Regions from separate parts of the Agromyces sp. GXS1127 genome, predicted to be linked through region 1. Evidence: predicted binding sites of a transcription regulator. Region 1 holds the regulator's gene; the other holds the start of a gene.

Region 1 (7,480 bases):
GCTCGCCGCGAAGACGCTCGTCGCGGGCGTCGTCGACGGCCACAACATCTGGCGCGGCGACCTGGAGCAGGCGTTCGCGCGCGCCGAGGCGCTGCGCTCGGTCTCCGGCACGGTCGCCGTGTCGAGTTCGACCTCGCTCCTGCACGTGCCGCACGACGTCGACGACGAGACCGCGCTCGACCCGCGGCTGGTGAGCTGGCTCGCGTTCGCCGACCAGAAGGTCGCCCAGGTCGCGACGCTGGCGCGGGGCGTCACCGAGGGGCGCGACGCCATCGCGACCGACCTCGACGCGGCATCCGCTGCCCTCGCCGATCGCGCGGCCGCGACCGGTGTTCGGGTGCCGGAGGTGCGGGACCGGCTCGCCGCACTCGACGCGGGCGCCTTCGCGCGCGCCGCGTACGACGACCGTGTCGCCGCCCAGGAGGACCTCGCGCTCCCGGCGCTGCCGACCACCACGATCGGCTCGTTCCCGCAGACCGCCGACATCCGTCGCGCCCGCGCTCGCCTCGTGAAGGGCGAGCTGACGGATGCCGCCTACCGCGACCTCATGCGCGAGGAGATCGAGCGGGTCGTCCGCCTGCAGGAGGACCTGGGTCTCGACGTGCTCGTGCACGGCGAGCCCGAGCGCAACGACATGGTGCAGTACTTCGCCGAGCTGCTCGACGGGTTCGCCGTCACGCAGCACGGCTGGGTGCAGTCGTACGGCTCGCGTTGCACGCGTCCGTCGATCCTGTGGGGCGACGTCTCGCGTCCGGCGCCGATGACCGTGGAGTGGTCGGCATACGCGCAGTCGCTCTCGGAGAAGCCCGTCAAGGGCATGCTGACCGGGCCCGTCACCATCCTCGCGTGGTCGTTCGTGCGCGACGACCAGCCCCTCGGCGACACCGCCCGGCAGGTGGCGCTGGCGCTCCGCGACGAGATCGGCGACCTCGAGGCCGCCGGAATCCGGATCATCCAGGTCGACGAGCCGGCGCTCCGCGAGCTGCTGCCGCTGAAGCTCGCCGACCAGCCCGCGTACCTCGACTGGTCGGTCGGCTCGTTCCGCCTCGCCACCGGGGGCGCTGCGCCGGCGACGCAGGTGCACACGCACCTCTGCTACTCGGAGTTCGGCGTCGTGATCGACGCGATCCGCGAGCTCGACGCCGACGTCACCTCGATCGAGGCGGCGCGCAGCCGCATGGAGGTCGTGGCCGACCTGGCCGCGAGCGGCTTCGACCACGGTGTGGGTCCCGGCGTCTACGACATCCACTCGCCGCGCGTGCCGAGCGTCGAGGAGGTGCGCTCGCTCCTCGAGCGCGCTGTCGACGGCGTGCCCGCGGGCCGGCTCTGGGTGAACCCGGACTGCGGCCTGAAGACCCGCGGCTACGACGAGACGGTCGCGTCGCTCGCGAACATCGTCGAGGCGGCGCGCTCGGTGCGCGAGGGGGTCGCGGTCGCGACCGCCTGATCCGACGCACGAGGGCGGATGCCGCGGGGTGAGCCCGCGGCATCCGCCCTCGTCGTCGGCGGGTGTGCTGGGTCGAAGCGGGCCGGCACCGGGGCTCGCCGGCTCGGCGATCAGACGGTGCGGAGCACCGCGACGACCTTGCCGAGCACCTCGGACTCGTCGCCGAGGATCGGCTCGAAGGCCGAGTTGCGGGGGAGCAGCCAGGTGTGGCCGTCGCGCTGGCGGAAGACCTTGACGGTCGCCTCGCCGTCGAGCATGGCCGCGACGATCTCGCCGTTCTCGGCCGTCTTCTGGGATCGGACGACGACCCAGTCGCCGTCGCAGATCGCGGCGTCGATCATGGAGTCGCCGACGACCTTGAGGATGAACAGCTCGCCCTTGCCGACGAGCTGACGGGGGAGCGGGAAGACCTCCTCGACCTGCTGCTCGGCCGTGATCGGCACGCCGGCCGCGATGCGGCCGACCATCGGGACCATGGCGGCGTCGCCGACCGGAGCCGGCTCGACCGACGCCGGGCGCTGCTCGGAGCCGGGCACGTCGATCAGGATCTCGAGTGCGCGCGGGCGATTCGGGTCGCGTCGGAGGTAGCCGGCGAGCTCGAGCTGGTTGAGCTGGTGGGTGACGCTCGAGAGGGACGAGAGGCCGACGGCGTCGCCGATCTCGCGCATGCTCGGCGGGTAGCCGCGGTCGGAGACGGACGCGCGGATGACCTCGAGGATCGCGACCTGCTTCGGGCTCAGCGTCTTGCGCCGACGGGACCGGCCACCCGTGCCTCGTGCCTGGTCGATGTCGATGCTCACGTGCCTCGCCTCTCGTCGGGACCGCCGTGGTCCGGATGTCGGTGGTCGGTGTTCGACTGTCGTCGGACATTCGAAACTGTATCCGTCTCGCACCCGGCCGACAAACATCCGTTCGAGTGTGTCGCGATATCCAGGTCCGGAAATCCCACTTCCGGTGCTTGCAGCGTGGAATGTTCGAAGATATATTCGGAACACAGCTTCGCATCCGGTCCTCCCGGCCGAGGGCCGGATGCGGGGCTGGAGCCTCGGGAGGTGCGGAATGAGTGCAGTGGTGATGGGGGCCGCAGGAGCGGCTCAGACGATGCCCGCGTTCGGATCGTCGACCGTGCGCACGCGCCTCAGGCTCACCCGGCGCGGCCGCGTCGTCCTCACCGGCCTCGCCGCCCTTCCCGTCGCGCTCGGTGTGCTCATCGGGGTGCTCTCGTCGGGCGGTGCCGTCGCCGGTATCGACGACGGGCGGGCCGCGGCCGCGTTCGAGACGATCGAGGTCGGCGCCGGCGACACGCTCTGGGCGATCGCCGAGTCGATCGCCCCGTCGTCCGATCCACGTGACGTGATCTACGAGATCATGCGCCTGAACGGCCTCGACGACGCCGTCGTCCAGCCCGGCCAGGAGCTCGTGCTCCCCGCGACCCGGTGAGCGCGCCCGGTCGCCGCCGCACGCCGACACACGGGGAGCGCGCGGATAGCATTGATCGGTGACGAGTCTCGACGACCTGCCCATCCGTGATGACCTTCGCGGCAAGACCCCGTACGGTGCTCCCCAGAAGGTCGTGCCGGTCGCACTCAACGTCAACGAGAACACGCATCCGATCCCGGAGGACGTGGCGCACGACATCGTCGCCCGGGTCGCCGCCGCCATCATCGGCCTGAACCGCTATCCGGACCGCGAGTTCACGCAGCTGCGGACGGCGCTGGCCCGGTACCTCGGGCACGGCCTCGTTCCCGAGCAGCTCTGGGCGGCCAACGGGTCGAACGAGGTGCTGCAGCACGTGCTGCAGGCGTTCGGCGGTCCCGGGCGCACCGCGCTCGGCTTCGGTCCGACCTACTCGATGTACGGCCTGCTCTCGTCGGGCACGGGCACCGGGTGGATCGCCGCCGACCGCGACGCCGACTTCGAGCTCTCGCCCGAGACCGCGGTCGCCGCGATCGATCGCCACGATCCCGACATCGTGCTGCTCTGCTCGCCGAACAACCCGACGGGCACGCCGCTGTCGCTCGAGACCATCGCCGCGGTGGTCGACGCCGCGCGCGGCGTGGTCGTCGTCGACGAGGCATACCAGGAGTTCGCCGACCCCGGCACGCCGAGCGCGCTGACCCTGCTCGAAGGGCGACCCCGGCTCCTGGTGTCGCGCACCATGAGCAAGGCCTTCGCCTTCGCCGGCGCGCGAGTGGGCTACCTCGCCGCCGACCCGGCGGTCATCGACGCCCTGCGTCTCGTCCGACTGCCGTATCACCTGTCCGCCCTCACGCAGGCGGCCGCGCTCGGCGCCCTCGCGCACGCCGACGAGATGCTCGCGATGGTCGGCGAGATCCGCGCGCAGCGCGAGCGGATCACGCGGGAGCTCGCCGCGCTCGGATTCCGGCCCTATCGCAGCGGCGCGAACTTCGTCCTGTTCGGCGGCGTCGACGACCCGCACGCCGTGTTCGAGGCGCTGCTCGAGCGCGGCATCCTGATCCGCGAGATCGGCCTGCCCGGTTGCCTGCGCGTCACCGCGGGCACCGAGGCCGAGACCACCGCGTTCCTCGAGGCCATGGCGTCGTTCGCGCCGTCGGCGGCCCCGAACGCCTGATCCGACCCGGAATCCCCACCGGCCTCCCCGAATAGGATGACCCCATGAGCACCGAACGGCCCGCGCGCACCGCACGCGTGCAGCGCGAGACCAGCGAGTCGAGCATCGACCTCTCGATCGACCTCGACGGCACCGGCACGAGCGATATCGAGACGACCGTGCCGTTCTACGACCACCTGCTCACCGCGTTCGCCAAGCACTCGCTCACCGACCTGACCGTCCGTGCGAAGGGCGACATCGAGATCGACGTGCACCACACGGTGGAGGATGTGGGGATCGCGCTCGGGCGCGCCATCCGCGACGCGCTCGGCGACAAGACCGGCATCTCCCGGTACGGCGATGCGCTCGTCCCCCTGGACGAGGCGCTCGCCCAGGCCGTCGTCGACATCTCGGGTCGCCCGTACCTCGTGCACACCGGCGAGCCCGACGGCTTCGAGTACCACCTCATCGGCGGCCACTTCACGGGCTCGATGGTCCGGCACGTCTTCGAGGCGATCACGTTCAACGCCGGGCTCACGGTCCACGTCACCGTGCTCGGCGGCCGTGACCCGCACCACATCGCCGAGGCCGAGTTCAAGGCGTTCGCACGGGCGTTCCGGCAGGCGAAGGCGCTCGACCCGCTCGTGCGCGGCATCCCCTCGACGAAGGGCGCCCTGTGACCGCGATCCGCCGGGTCGCGGTCCTCGACTACGGCTCCGGCAACGTGCACTCGGCGGTCAAGGCGCTCGAGCGCGCAGGAGCCGAGGTCGAGCTCACCGCCGACCGGCGCACCGTCATGGAGGCCGACGGTCTCGTCGTCCCCGGCGTCGGTGCGTTCGCCGCCGTCATGGACGGCCTGCGCGCGGTCCGCGGCGACGAGCTCATCGACCGGCGTCTGGCCGGCGGCCGGCCCGTGCTCGGCATCTGCGTGGGCATGCAGGTCATGTTCGAGCACGGCGTCGAGCGCGGCGTCGACACCGAGGGCCTCGGCGAATGGCCGGGCGCCGTCACCGAGCTGCCGAGCGAGGTGCTGCCGCACATGGGCTGGAACACCGTGCAGCCCGACGAGGGTTCGGTGCTCTTCGCGGGGCTCGAGGAGGAGCGCTTCTACTTCGTGCACTCGTACGGGGCGCAGTCGTGGAGCCTCGATGTCATCCCGCCCTTCCCGCGGCCCAAGCTGACCTGGTCGGAGCACGGCGGTCGCTTCCTCGCCGCGGTGGAGAACGGCCCGCTGTCGGCGACCCAGTTCCACCCGGAGAAATCGTCGGAGGCCGGCATCCGCCTGCTCTCGAACTGGATCGGATCGCTCGGCTGAGCCCGGCGAGACCTCCCGAGACCTTCGATGCGTCACGGCGTTCCGGTGCGGACTAGGATGCTGTGACTGTGCCGAGGCCGCGTGTTCGCGGCATCCGATTCGAGGACAGTGATGAGTGAGTTCAGCAAGACCCCCCGCCTGGTGCTGCTTCCGGCAGTCGACGTGGCGGGAGGCAAGGCGGTCCGCCTGACGCAGGGCGAGGCGGGGACCGAGACGAACTACGGCGACCCGGTCGACGCGGCCGCCGACTGGGCCGACCAGGGCGCCGAGTGGATCCACCTCGTCGACCTCGACGCCGCCTTCGGGCGCGGTTCGAACGCCGGGATCCTGAAGAAGGTCATCCGCCAGGTCCGCGGTGTGAACGTCGAGCTCTCGGGCGGCATCCGCGACGACCGGTCGCTCGAGAACGCCCTCGAGATCGGCGCGAAGCGCATCAACCTCGGCACCGCGGCCCTCGAGAACCCGGAGTGGGCGGCATCCGTCATCGCGCAGTACGGCGAGGCCATCGCGATCGGCCTCGACGTCCGCGGCACGACGCTGGCCGCGCGCGGCTGGACCAAGGACGGCGGCGACCTCTGGCAGGTCATGGACCGCCTCGAGGAGGCCGGCGCCGCTCGCTACGTCGTGACCGACGTCACGAAGGACGGCACGCTCCAGGGCCCGAACGTCGAGCTGCTCCAGCGCATCATGGAGCGCACGCGCCGCCCGGTCATCGCCTCCGGCGGGGTCTCGAGCCTCGACGACATCGCGGCGCTGCGCCAGCTCGTGCCGCACGGACTCGAGGGCGCGATCATCGGCAAGGCGCTGTACGCGGGCGCGTTCACGCTGCCCGAGGCGCTGGATGTCGCATCGCACTGACCCGTCCGCAGACTCCGCGGGTCGTCCCTGGGCAGGACGGTCGTTCCAGGCGAACCCGCACGCGGCCGATGACGGACGGATGCCCGAGGCACTCGGCGCCGCCCTCGCGCGGTTCCGTGCGGGCGAGGGCGGCCAGGCCGACGTCGTCGCGGCGTTCGGGTCCGCGCGCCTGCTGATCCCGCTCCTCGCGGAGCTCGGCGACGGCGGCACCGAGGTGGGCGCCCACGGACATGCCGTCGACAAGAGCCAGGAGCTCTCGATCGTGACGGTCGAGGGCCCCGACGGGCGGCGGGTGCTGCCCGTGTTCGGTTCGGTCGACGCGATGGCCCGCTGGAACCCGCTCGCCCGGCCGGTGCCGGCGGACGGCGTCCGGGTCGCCCTCGCCGCCGCCGACGACGGCACCGAGCTCGTCGTGCTCGACCCAGGCTCGCCGACCGAGTTCGTGCTGCGACGGCCCGCGGTCTGGGCCGTCGCACAGCAGCAGCCGTGGCAGCCGCCGGCCGAGTCGGAATCGGTTCGAACGGCGTTCGAACGATCCGTCGGCGGCGAACTCGCCGTGCTCGGCGCCGACCTCGTCGCCGGCGATCCCGACGCCAGGCTCCGGGGACCGGAGCTCGTGGTGCGGCTCCGGCTCATCGCCGGATTGACCCGGACGGAGCTGGATGCGACCACCGCGCGCCTGGCACGACGCTGGGCTGCGGACGACGCGATCGCGACGGGCGTCGACTCGCTCGCCGTGAGGCTCGTGGCCGGGGAGGACGGGGCCGGCGACGACGCTGCGGGCGATGGCACCGCCGGGGAGGACGCGGCCGGGCGTTGACCGGGACGGCCGGTCCGGAGCAGGATCGGGTCTGCGCGCCGACGCGCGGAAGTCCAGGTGGATGATGTCCGACGAACCATCGAACGCCGATCCGGGGTCGCCTCCGCAACCGGACCCCGGCCGCTGGCCGCTCGACGACGCCCTGCTCGATCGCGCGCACCGGCACGCCGTCGAGTGGCTCGGCGGGGTCGCGGAACGGCCGATCCCGCCCCGCGCGGGCGTCGGCGAGGTCATGGATGCGCTCGGCCGGGAGCTGCCGGAGCGAGGCGAGTCCGCGGCGGCGGTCGTCGACCGACTCGCCGAGGGCGCGGAACCCGGGCTGATCGCCACGGGCTCGCCGCGGTTCTACGGCTGGGTGATCGGCGGCACCCAGCCGGTCGCGCTCGCCGCCGATTGGCTGGTGTCGGCGTGGGACCAGAACGCCGGACTGGGGATCATCTCGCCGGGCCTGGTGGCCGCCGAGGAGAT
Region 2 (7,480 bases), on a different contig from region 1:
CGAGCTCGCGCCGCGCGCGGGCGAACGTGATGCGGTCGGCAGGGAGATCTACGCGCTCCGCTCGCGGCACTTCCTCGGTGCGGTCGTCGACCTCGACGAGACGTACGAGTGGGGGATCGAGGAGCTCGCGCGGATGGTGGCCGAGCAGGAGGCCATCGCGCACGAGGTCCTGCCCGGCGCCGGGGTCGCGGAGGCCGTCGCGCATCTCGAAGCCGACCCGTCGCGCAAGCTCGTCGGCACGGACGCGCTGCAGCGATGGATGCAGGAGACCAGCGACCGCGCGGTCGCCGAGCTCGGCGCGACCCAGTTCGACATCCCCGAGGCGATCCGGACGCTCGAGTGCCGCATCGCCCCGACGCAGGAGGGCGGGATCTACTACACGGGACCGAGCGACGACTTCAGCCGGCCGGGCCGGATGTGGTGGTCGGTTCCCGAAGGGGTGACCGAGTTCGACACCTGGCGCGAGAAGACCACGGTGTACCACGAGGGCGTCCCCGGCCACCACCTGCAGATCGGCCAAGCGGTCGTCAACCGCGGGCTGCTGAACACCTGGCGACGGCAGCTCGCCGGAACGTCCGGGCATGCCGAGGGGTGGGCGCTGTACGCCGAACGACTCATGCAGGACCTCGGCTACCTCGACGACCCGGCCGACCGGCTGGGCATGCTCGACGCGCAGCGCATGCGCGCGGCGCGCGTCGTGCTCGACATCGGCGTGCACCTCGGCAAGCCCCGTCCGGACGGCGAGGGGACCTGGACGGGGGAGTACGCGTTCGACTTCATGGCGCGGAACGTCAACATGCCGGCGGAGTTCGTGCGGTTCGAGGTGCACCGGTACCTCGGATGGCCCGGGCAGGCGCCGTCGTACAAGGTCGGACAGCGGATCTGGGAGCAGCTCCGCGACGACGTCAGGCGGCGCGAGGGTTCGGCGTTCGACATCCGCTCGTTCCACCGGCGCGCGCTGTCGCTCGGCGGCGTCGGCCTCGACACCCTGCGCGGTGCGCTGGCGGCGTGATGCGCCGGCGACCCGATGCGCGCGGGCGCGACACGCCCGGCTTGCCGATCGTGACGGCGAACGGCTAGGATGGAGCGTCACTCGTGTGACGATCCTGTCCGCCTGCCCGTCGCGGACCAACCAAAGACACCGCTCTTCCCGCGTCGGGCCCGATACTGTCCATTCGGAGCATCCACTACATGACAACCGCAACGACCAAGGCGCCCAAGCAGGTCGCGATCAACGACATCGGATCTGCTGACGATTTCCTCGCCGCGGTCGAGAAGACGCTCAAGTTCTTCAACGACGGCGACCTGATCGAGGGCACCGTCGTGAAGATCGACCGCGACGAGGTCCTCCTCGACGTCGGCTACAAGACCGAGGGTGTCATCCCCTCCCGCGAACTCTCCATCAAGCACGACGTCGACCCCAGCGAGGTCGTCGAGGTCGGCGACTCCGTCGAGGCCCTCGTTCTCCAGAAGGAGGACAAGGAAGGCCGTCTGATCCTGTCGAAGAAGCGCGCGCAGTACGAGCGCGCGTGGGGCGACGTGGAGAAGATCAAGGAGAACGACGGCGTCGTCACCGGCTCGGTCATCGAGGTCGTCAAGGGCGGCCTCATCGTCGACATCGGCCTCCGCGGCTTCCTCCCGGCGTCGCTCATCGAGCTGCGCCGCGTCCGCGATCTCACGCCGTACCTCGGCCAGGAGATCGAGGCGAAGATCCTCGAGCTCGACAAGAACCGCAACAACGTGGTCCTCTCGCGTCGCGCCCTGCTCGAGCAGACCCAGTCGGAGTCGCGTTCGACCTTCCTCCAGAACCTCCACCCGGGCCAGATCCGCAAGGGCGTCATCTCGTCGATCGTCAACTTCGGTGCGTTCGTCGACCTCGGTGGCGTCGACGGTCTCGTCCACGTCTCGGAGCTCTCGTGGAAGCACATCGAGCACGCGTCCGAGGTCGTCGAGGTCGGCCAGGAGGTCACCGTCGAGGTGCTCTCCGTCGAACTCGACCGCGAGCGCGTCTCGCTGTCGCTCAAGGCGACCCAGGAGGACCCGTGGCAGGTCTTCGCGCGCACGCACGCGATCGGCCAGGTCACCCCGGGCAAGGTCACGAAGCTCGTCCCGTTCGGCGCGTTCGTCCGCGTCGCGGACGGCATCGAGGGCCTCGTGCACATCTCCGAGCTGTCGGGCCGCCACGTCGAGCTCGCCGAGCAGGTCGTGTCGGTCGGCGAGGAAGTGTTCGTCAAGGTCATCGACATCGACCTCGAGCGTCGCCGCATCTCGCTCTCGCTCAAGCAGGCGAACGACGGCGTCGACCCCGAGGGCACCGAGTTCGACCCGGCGCTCTACGGCATGCTCACCGAGTACGACGAGCAGGGCAACTACAAGTACCCCGAGGGCTTCGACCCCGAGACCAACGAGTGGCGCGAGGGCTTCGAGGCCCAGCGCGAGAAGTGGGAGCAGGAGTACGCTGCAGCCCAGGCTCGCTGGGAGGCGCACAAGAAGCAGGTCGCGGCCTCGCTCGCGGCGCAGGCGTCGGACGACTCGTTCTCGTCGGGCACCTCGTCGTACTCCAGCGAGTCGGCCGGCGCGGGCACCCTCGCCGACGACGCCTCGCTGGCGGCGCTGCGCGAGAAGCTCTCGAGCAACTAGTCGCGTCGGGCAGCCTCGCGCTGCACGCACCGCGCACACGGAAGGCCGGTCCCCCCGCGGGCCGGCCTTCCGGCGTTTCCACGCACGGATGCCGCGAGGGAACCGGCGGCGGGCCTGCCGCGCCGGCGGCCGCGGGTGTCGGACCGACGGTCGCACCCGAATAGAGTGGGGGTCGTGTATCTGATCGGTCTCACCGGCGGCATCGCGTCGGGCAAGTCAACCGTCGCGCGTCGTCTCGTCGAGCACGGCGCCATCCACCTCGACGCCGACCAGCTCGCCCGCCGGGTGGTCGAACCGGGCACGACGTGCCTGCGGGCGATCGTCGACGCCTTCGGCGAGGGCGTGCTGCGCTCCGACGGCACGCTCGATCGGCAGCGGCTCGGCGAACTCGTCTTCCGCGACGACGAGGCGCGCGCCCGACTGAACGCCATCGTGCATCCGGCGGTGCGCGAGCTCTCCGGCACGCTCATCGCGAAGGCCGAACGGGACGACCCGGACGCGGTGGTCGTGTACGACGTCCCGCTCCTCGTCGAGGCACAGGTCGACCACCCGTTCGACCTCGTGGTGGTGACGAGCGCGCCCAAGCGCACGCAGGTCGAGCGGCTGGTCGAGGAGCGCGGCTTCGACCCGATCCAGGCCGAGGCCCGCGTCGACTCGCAGGTGAGCGACGAGGAACGCCGGGCCGTGGCGGACGTCGTGATCGACACCGGCGGCACGCTGGCGCACACGATGAGCCAGGCCGACGCGCTGTGGGTCGACATCGATCGCGCGCGACGGGCGAAGCGCGCCTGATCCCCGCCGTACGCCGTCGGCGTACCCGGCCCCGGTGTCGGTGGGCCGACCTAGACTCGAATCCATGCAGTCGACCCGTTCCGTGCGCCCGTTCGAGGTCGTCAGCGAGTACGCGCCGAGCGGCGACCAGCCGCAGGCCATCGCCGACCTCGCGGCCCGCATCAACGCCGGCGAGACCGACGTGGTGCTGCTCGGCGCGACCGGCACCGGCAAGTCCGCGACCACCGCCTGGCTCATCGAGCAGGTCCAGCGACCCACGCTCGTCCTCGCGCACAACAAGACGCTGGCCGCCCAGCTCGCGAACGAGTTCCGCGAGCTCATGCCGAACAACGCCGTCGAGTACTTCGTCTCGTACTACGACTACTACCAGCCCGAGGCGTACGTGCCGCAGACGGACACCTTCATCGAGAAGGACTCGTCGATCAACGCCGAGGTCGAGCGGCTGCGGCACTCGACGACCAACTCGCTGCTCAGTCGGCGCGACGTGGTCGTCGTCTCCACGGTCTCGTGCATCTACGGCCTCGGCACGCCCGAGGAGTACCTCAATGCGATGATGCCGCTCCAGGTCGGGCAGCGCGTCGATCGCGACTGGCTCATCCGCAAGTTCGTCTCGATGCAGTACCAGCGCAACGATGTCGACTTCTCGCGCGGCACCTTCCGCGTCCGCGGCGACACCATCGAGATCATCCCGGTCTACGAGGAGCACGCCATCCGGATCGAGATGTTCGGTGACGAGATCGAGGCGCTGCACAGCCTGCACCCGCTCACCGGCACCGTCATCGCGAAGCTCGACGCGGTTCCCGTCTTCCCCGCCTCGCACTACGTCGCGAGCGTCGACGTCATGCAGCGCGCGATCGGCACGATCCGCGACGAGCTCGACGAGCGGCTGCAGGAGCTCGAGCGCGAGGGCAAGCTGCTCGAGGCGCAGCGGCTGCGCATGCGCACGACCTTCGACCTCGAGATGATGGAGCAGATCGGCTTCTGCTCGGGCATCGAGAACTACTCGCGCCACATCGACGGCCGCGCGCCGGGCGAGGCGCCGCACTGCCTCCTCGACTACTTCCCCGACGACTACCTCGTCGTGATCGACGAGTCGCACGTCACCGTCCCGCAGATCGGCGCCATGTACGAGGGCGACGCGTCGCGCAAGCGCACCCTCGTCGAGCACGGCTTCCGGCTGCCGAGCGCGCTCGACAACCGGCCGCTGAAGTGGGACGAGTTCAAGGACCGCGTCGGCCAGACGGTGTACCTCTCGGCGACCCCGGGCAAGTACGAGATGGGCATCGCCGACGGCGTCGTCGAGCAGATCATCCGCCCGACCGGGCTCGTCGACCCCGAGATCGTCGTGAAGCCGACGAAGGGGCAGATCGACGACCTGCTGGAGGAGATCCGGGCGCGCGCCGAGCGCGACGAGCGCGTGCTCGTCACGACCCTCACGAAGCGGATGGCGGAGGAGCTCACCGACTTCCTCACGGAGGCGGGGGTCCGGGTCAGGTACCTGCACTCCGACGTCGACACGCTCCGGCGCGTGGAGCTCCTGACGGAACTCCGCGCCGGCGTCTACGACGTGCTCGTGGGCATCAACCTCCTCCGCGAGGGCCTCGACCTGCCCGAGGTGTCGCTCGTGGCGATCCTCGACGCCGACAAGGAGGGCTTCCTCCGATCCTCGACCTCGCTGATCCAGACGATCGGTCGCGCCGCCCGCAACGTCTCGGGCGAGGTCCACATGTACGGCGACGTGATGACGGACTCGATGCGGCTCGCCATCGAGGAGACGAACCGGCGACGCGACAAGCAGCTCGAGTACAACCGAGTGAACGGCATCGATCCCACGCCGCTGCGCAAGCGGATCGCCGACATCACCGAGGTGCTGGCGCGCGAGGAGGCCGACACCGCCAAGCTCCTCGCGGGCCGCGACGGGCGCAGGACCTCGCCCGTGCCGATGAAGCGCGACGGCATCGCGGCGGCCGGTGCGAACGACCTCGAGGAACTGATCCGCGACCTCAACGACCAGATGCTCGAGGCCGCCGGCGAGCTGAAGTTCGAGCTGGCCGCGCGCCTCCGCGACGAGGTCTCCGAGCTCAAGCGCGAGCTGCGGCAGATGGAGAAGGCGGGGCACCTCGGCTGACCGGGACGGCGAGCTGGAGGCGGCATCCGACTGGGAATCGAACGTGTGTTCGCTCTCAGCAGGTGCCGACGCGGCAGGAGTGTCGGAGGGCGTTCGTAGACTCGTAGGGTGCCAGTTTCACGTCTCGATGCCCATTCGCGCCTGAGTGTCCGCGGGGCACGCGTACACAACCTGCGCGACGTCGACGTCGAGATCCCGCGCGACGCCATGGTGGTCTTCACCGGCCTCTCCGGCTCGGGCAAGTCGTCGCTCGCGTTCGACACGATCTTCGCCGAGGGGCAGCGCCGGTACGTGGAGTCCCTGTCCGCGTACGCCCGGCAGTTCCTCGGCCAGGTCGACCGCCCCGACGTCGACTTCATCGAGGGCCTCAGCCCGGCGGTGTCGATCGACCAGAAGTCCACCAACCGCAACCCGCGCTCGACCGTCGGCACGATCACCGAGATCTACGACTACATGCGGCTGCTCTGGGCGCGTATCGGCGTTCCGCACTGCCCGGTCTGCGGCGAGCGGATCCAGCGGCAGACGGTGCAGCAGATCGCCGATCGGCTGATGGAGCTCGAGGCGGGCACGCGCTTCCAGGTGTTGAGCCCCGTCGTCTCGCAGAAGAAGGGCGAATTCGTCGACCTCTTCCGCGAGCTCTCCGGGCAGGGCTACTCCCGCGCCGTCGTCGACGGCGAGCTCATCCGCCTCGACGAGGCGCCCAAGCTGAAGAAGCAGGTCAAGCACGACATCTCGGTCGTCATCGACCGGCTCGTGGCGTCCGACGACATCCTCGGCCGGCTCACCGACTCGCTCGAGACCGCGCTGCGGCTCACCGACGGCCTCGTGCAGGTCAACTACGTCGACCGCGAGGGGGATGCCGCGTGGCAGACCTTCTCCGAGAAGCTCAGCTGCCCGAACCAGCACCCGATCGCGCTCACCGAGATCGAGCCGCGCACCTTCTCGTTCAACGCGCCGTTCGGCGCGTGCCCGGAGTGCTCCGGGCTCGGCACGCGCATGTCGGTCGACGAGGAGCTCCTGCTCGGCGACCCCGCCCTGAGCATCGCCGAGGGCGTCATCCTGCCGTGGACCTCGCAGGGCCGGAGCCTCTACAACTACTACGAGAAGCTGCTCGACGGCCTGGCCCGCGATCTCGGGTTCTCGCTCGACACCCCGTGGGAGGAGCTCGACGCCGACGCGCGGCATGCCGTGCTCCGCGGCGACAACTTCGAGGTGCGGGTGCGCTGGCGCAACCGCTACGGGCGGGAGATGAGCTACACGTCCGGCTTCGAGGGCGTGGTGCCCTACATCGAGCGCCAGTACCTCCAGGCCGAGACCGACGTGCAGCGTGCGCGCTGGGCCGAGTACCTCCGTGAGATCCCCTGCCCGGTCTGCCGCGGCGACCGGCTGAAGCCCGAGGTGCTCGCGGTCCTCATCCACGACGCCTCGATCGCCGACGTCTGCCGGCTCAGCCTGACCGACGCGCGCGCGTTCATGGACCGGCTCGAGCTCACCGATCGCGAGCAGGCGATCGCCGCGCAGGTGCTGCGCGAGATCAAGCTCCGGCTCGACTTCCTGATCCGGGTCGGGCTCAGCTACCTCGACCTGGCGCGCGCCGCCGGCACGCTGTCGGGGGGCGAGGCGCAGCGCATCCGGCTCGCGACGCAGATCGGGTCGGGCCTCACCGGCGTGCTGTACGTGCTCGACGAGCCCAGCATCGGACTCCACCAGCGCGACAACCGCCGGCTGATCGACACGCTGGTCGCGCTCCGCGACCTCGGCAACACGCTCATCGTCGTCGAGCACGACGAAGACACCATCCGCACCGCCGACTGGATCGTCGACATCGGGCCGGGGGCCGGCGTGCACGGCGGCACCGTCGTCCACAGCGGCAGCTACGCCGACCTCATGAAGAACACCGAGTCGCTGACCGGCGACTAC

Evidence for each region. Region 1 encodes LexA, which represses DNA repair genes until DNA is damaged. Its sites were predicted from a motif close to TCGAACANNTGTTCGA; they were not measured.
Region 2: uvrA (excinuclease ABC subunit UvrA) is a predicted target of LexA. The motif match lies at 5,598-5,613, and genes of this name have one in related genera.

The regions. Positions count from the first base shown of each region.
Region 1 covers NZ_JBOCIG010000003.1:506,680-514,159, forward strand. The annotation lists gene metE (5-methyltetrahydropteroyltriglutamate--homocysteine S-methyltransferase) at 1-1,447, shown strand, start outside; gene lexA (transcriptional repressor LexA) at 1,558-2,235, opposite strand; gene ACQ393_RS07845 (LysM peptidoglycan-binding domain-containing protein) at 2,549-2,887, shown strand; gene ACQ393_RS07850 (histidinol-phosphate transaminase) at 2,946-4,040, shown strand; gene hisB (imidazoleglycerol-phosphate dehydratase HisB) at 4,085-4,699, shown strand; gene hisH (imidazole glycerol phosphate synthase subunit HisH) at 4,696-5,334, shown strand; gene priA (bifunctional 1-(5-phosphoribosyl)-5-((5-phosphoribosylamino)methylideneamino)imidazole-4-carboxamide isomerase/phosphoribosylanthranilate isomerase PriA) at 5,446-6,192, shown strand; gene ACQ393_RS07870 (SseB family protein) at 6,176-7,012, shown strand; gene ACQ393_RS07875 (pyridoxal phosphate-dependent decarboxylase family protein) at 7,077-7,480, shown strand, end outside.
Region 2 covers NZ_JBOCIG010000004.1:110,872-118,351, forward strand. The annotation lists gene ACQ393_RS08510 (DUF885 domain-containing protein) at 1-1,012, shown strand, start outside; gene rpsA (30S ribosomal protein S1) at 1,192-2,640, shown strand; gene coaE (dephospho-CoA kinase) at 2,815-3,432, shown strand; gene uvrB (excinuclease ABC subunit UvrB) at 3,497-5,560, shown strand; gene uvrA (excinuclease ABC subunit UvrA) at 5,669-7,480, shown strand, end outside.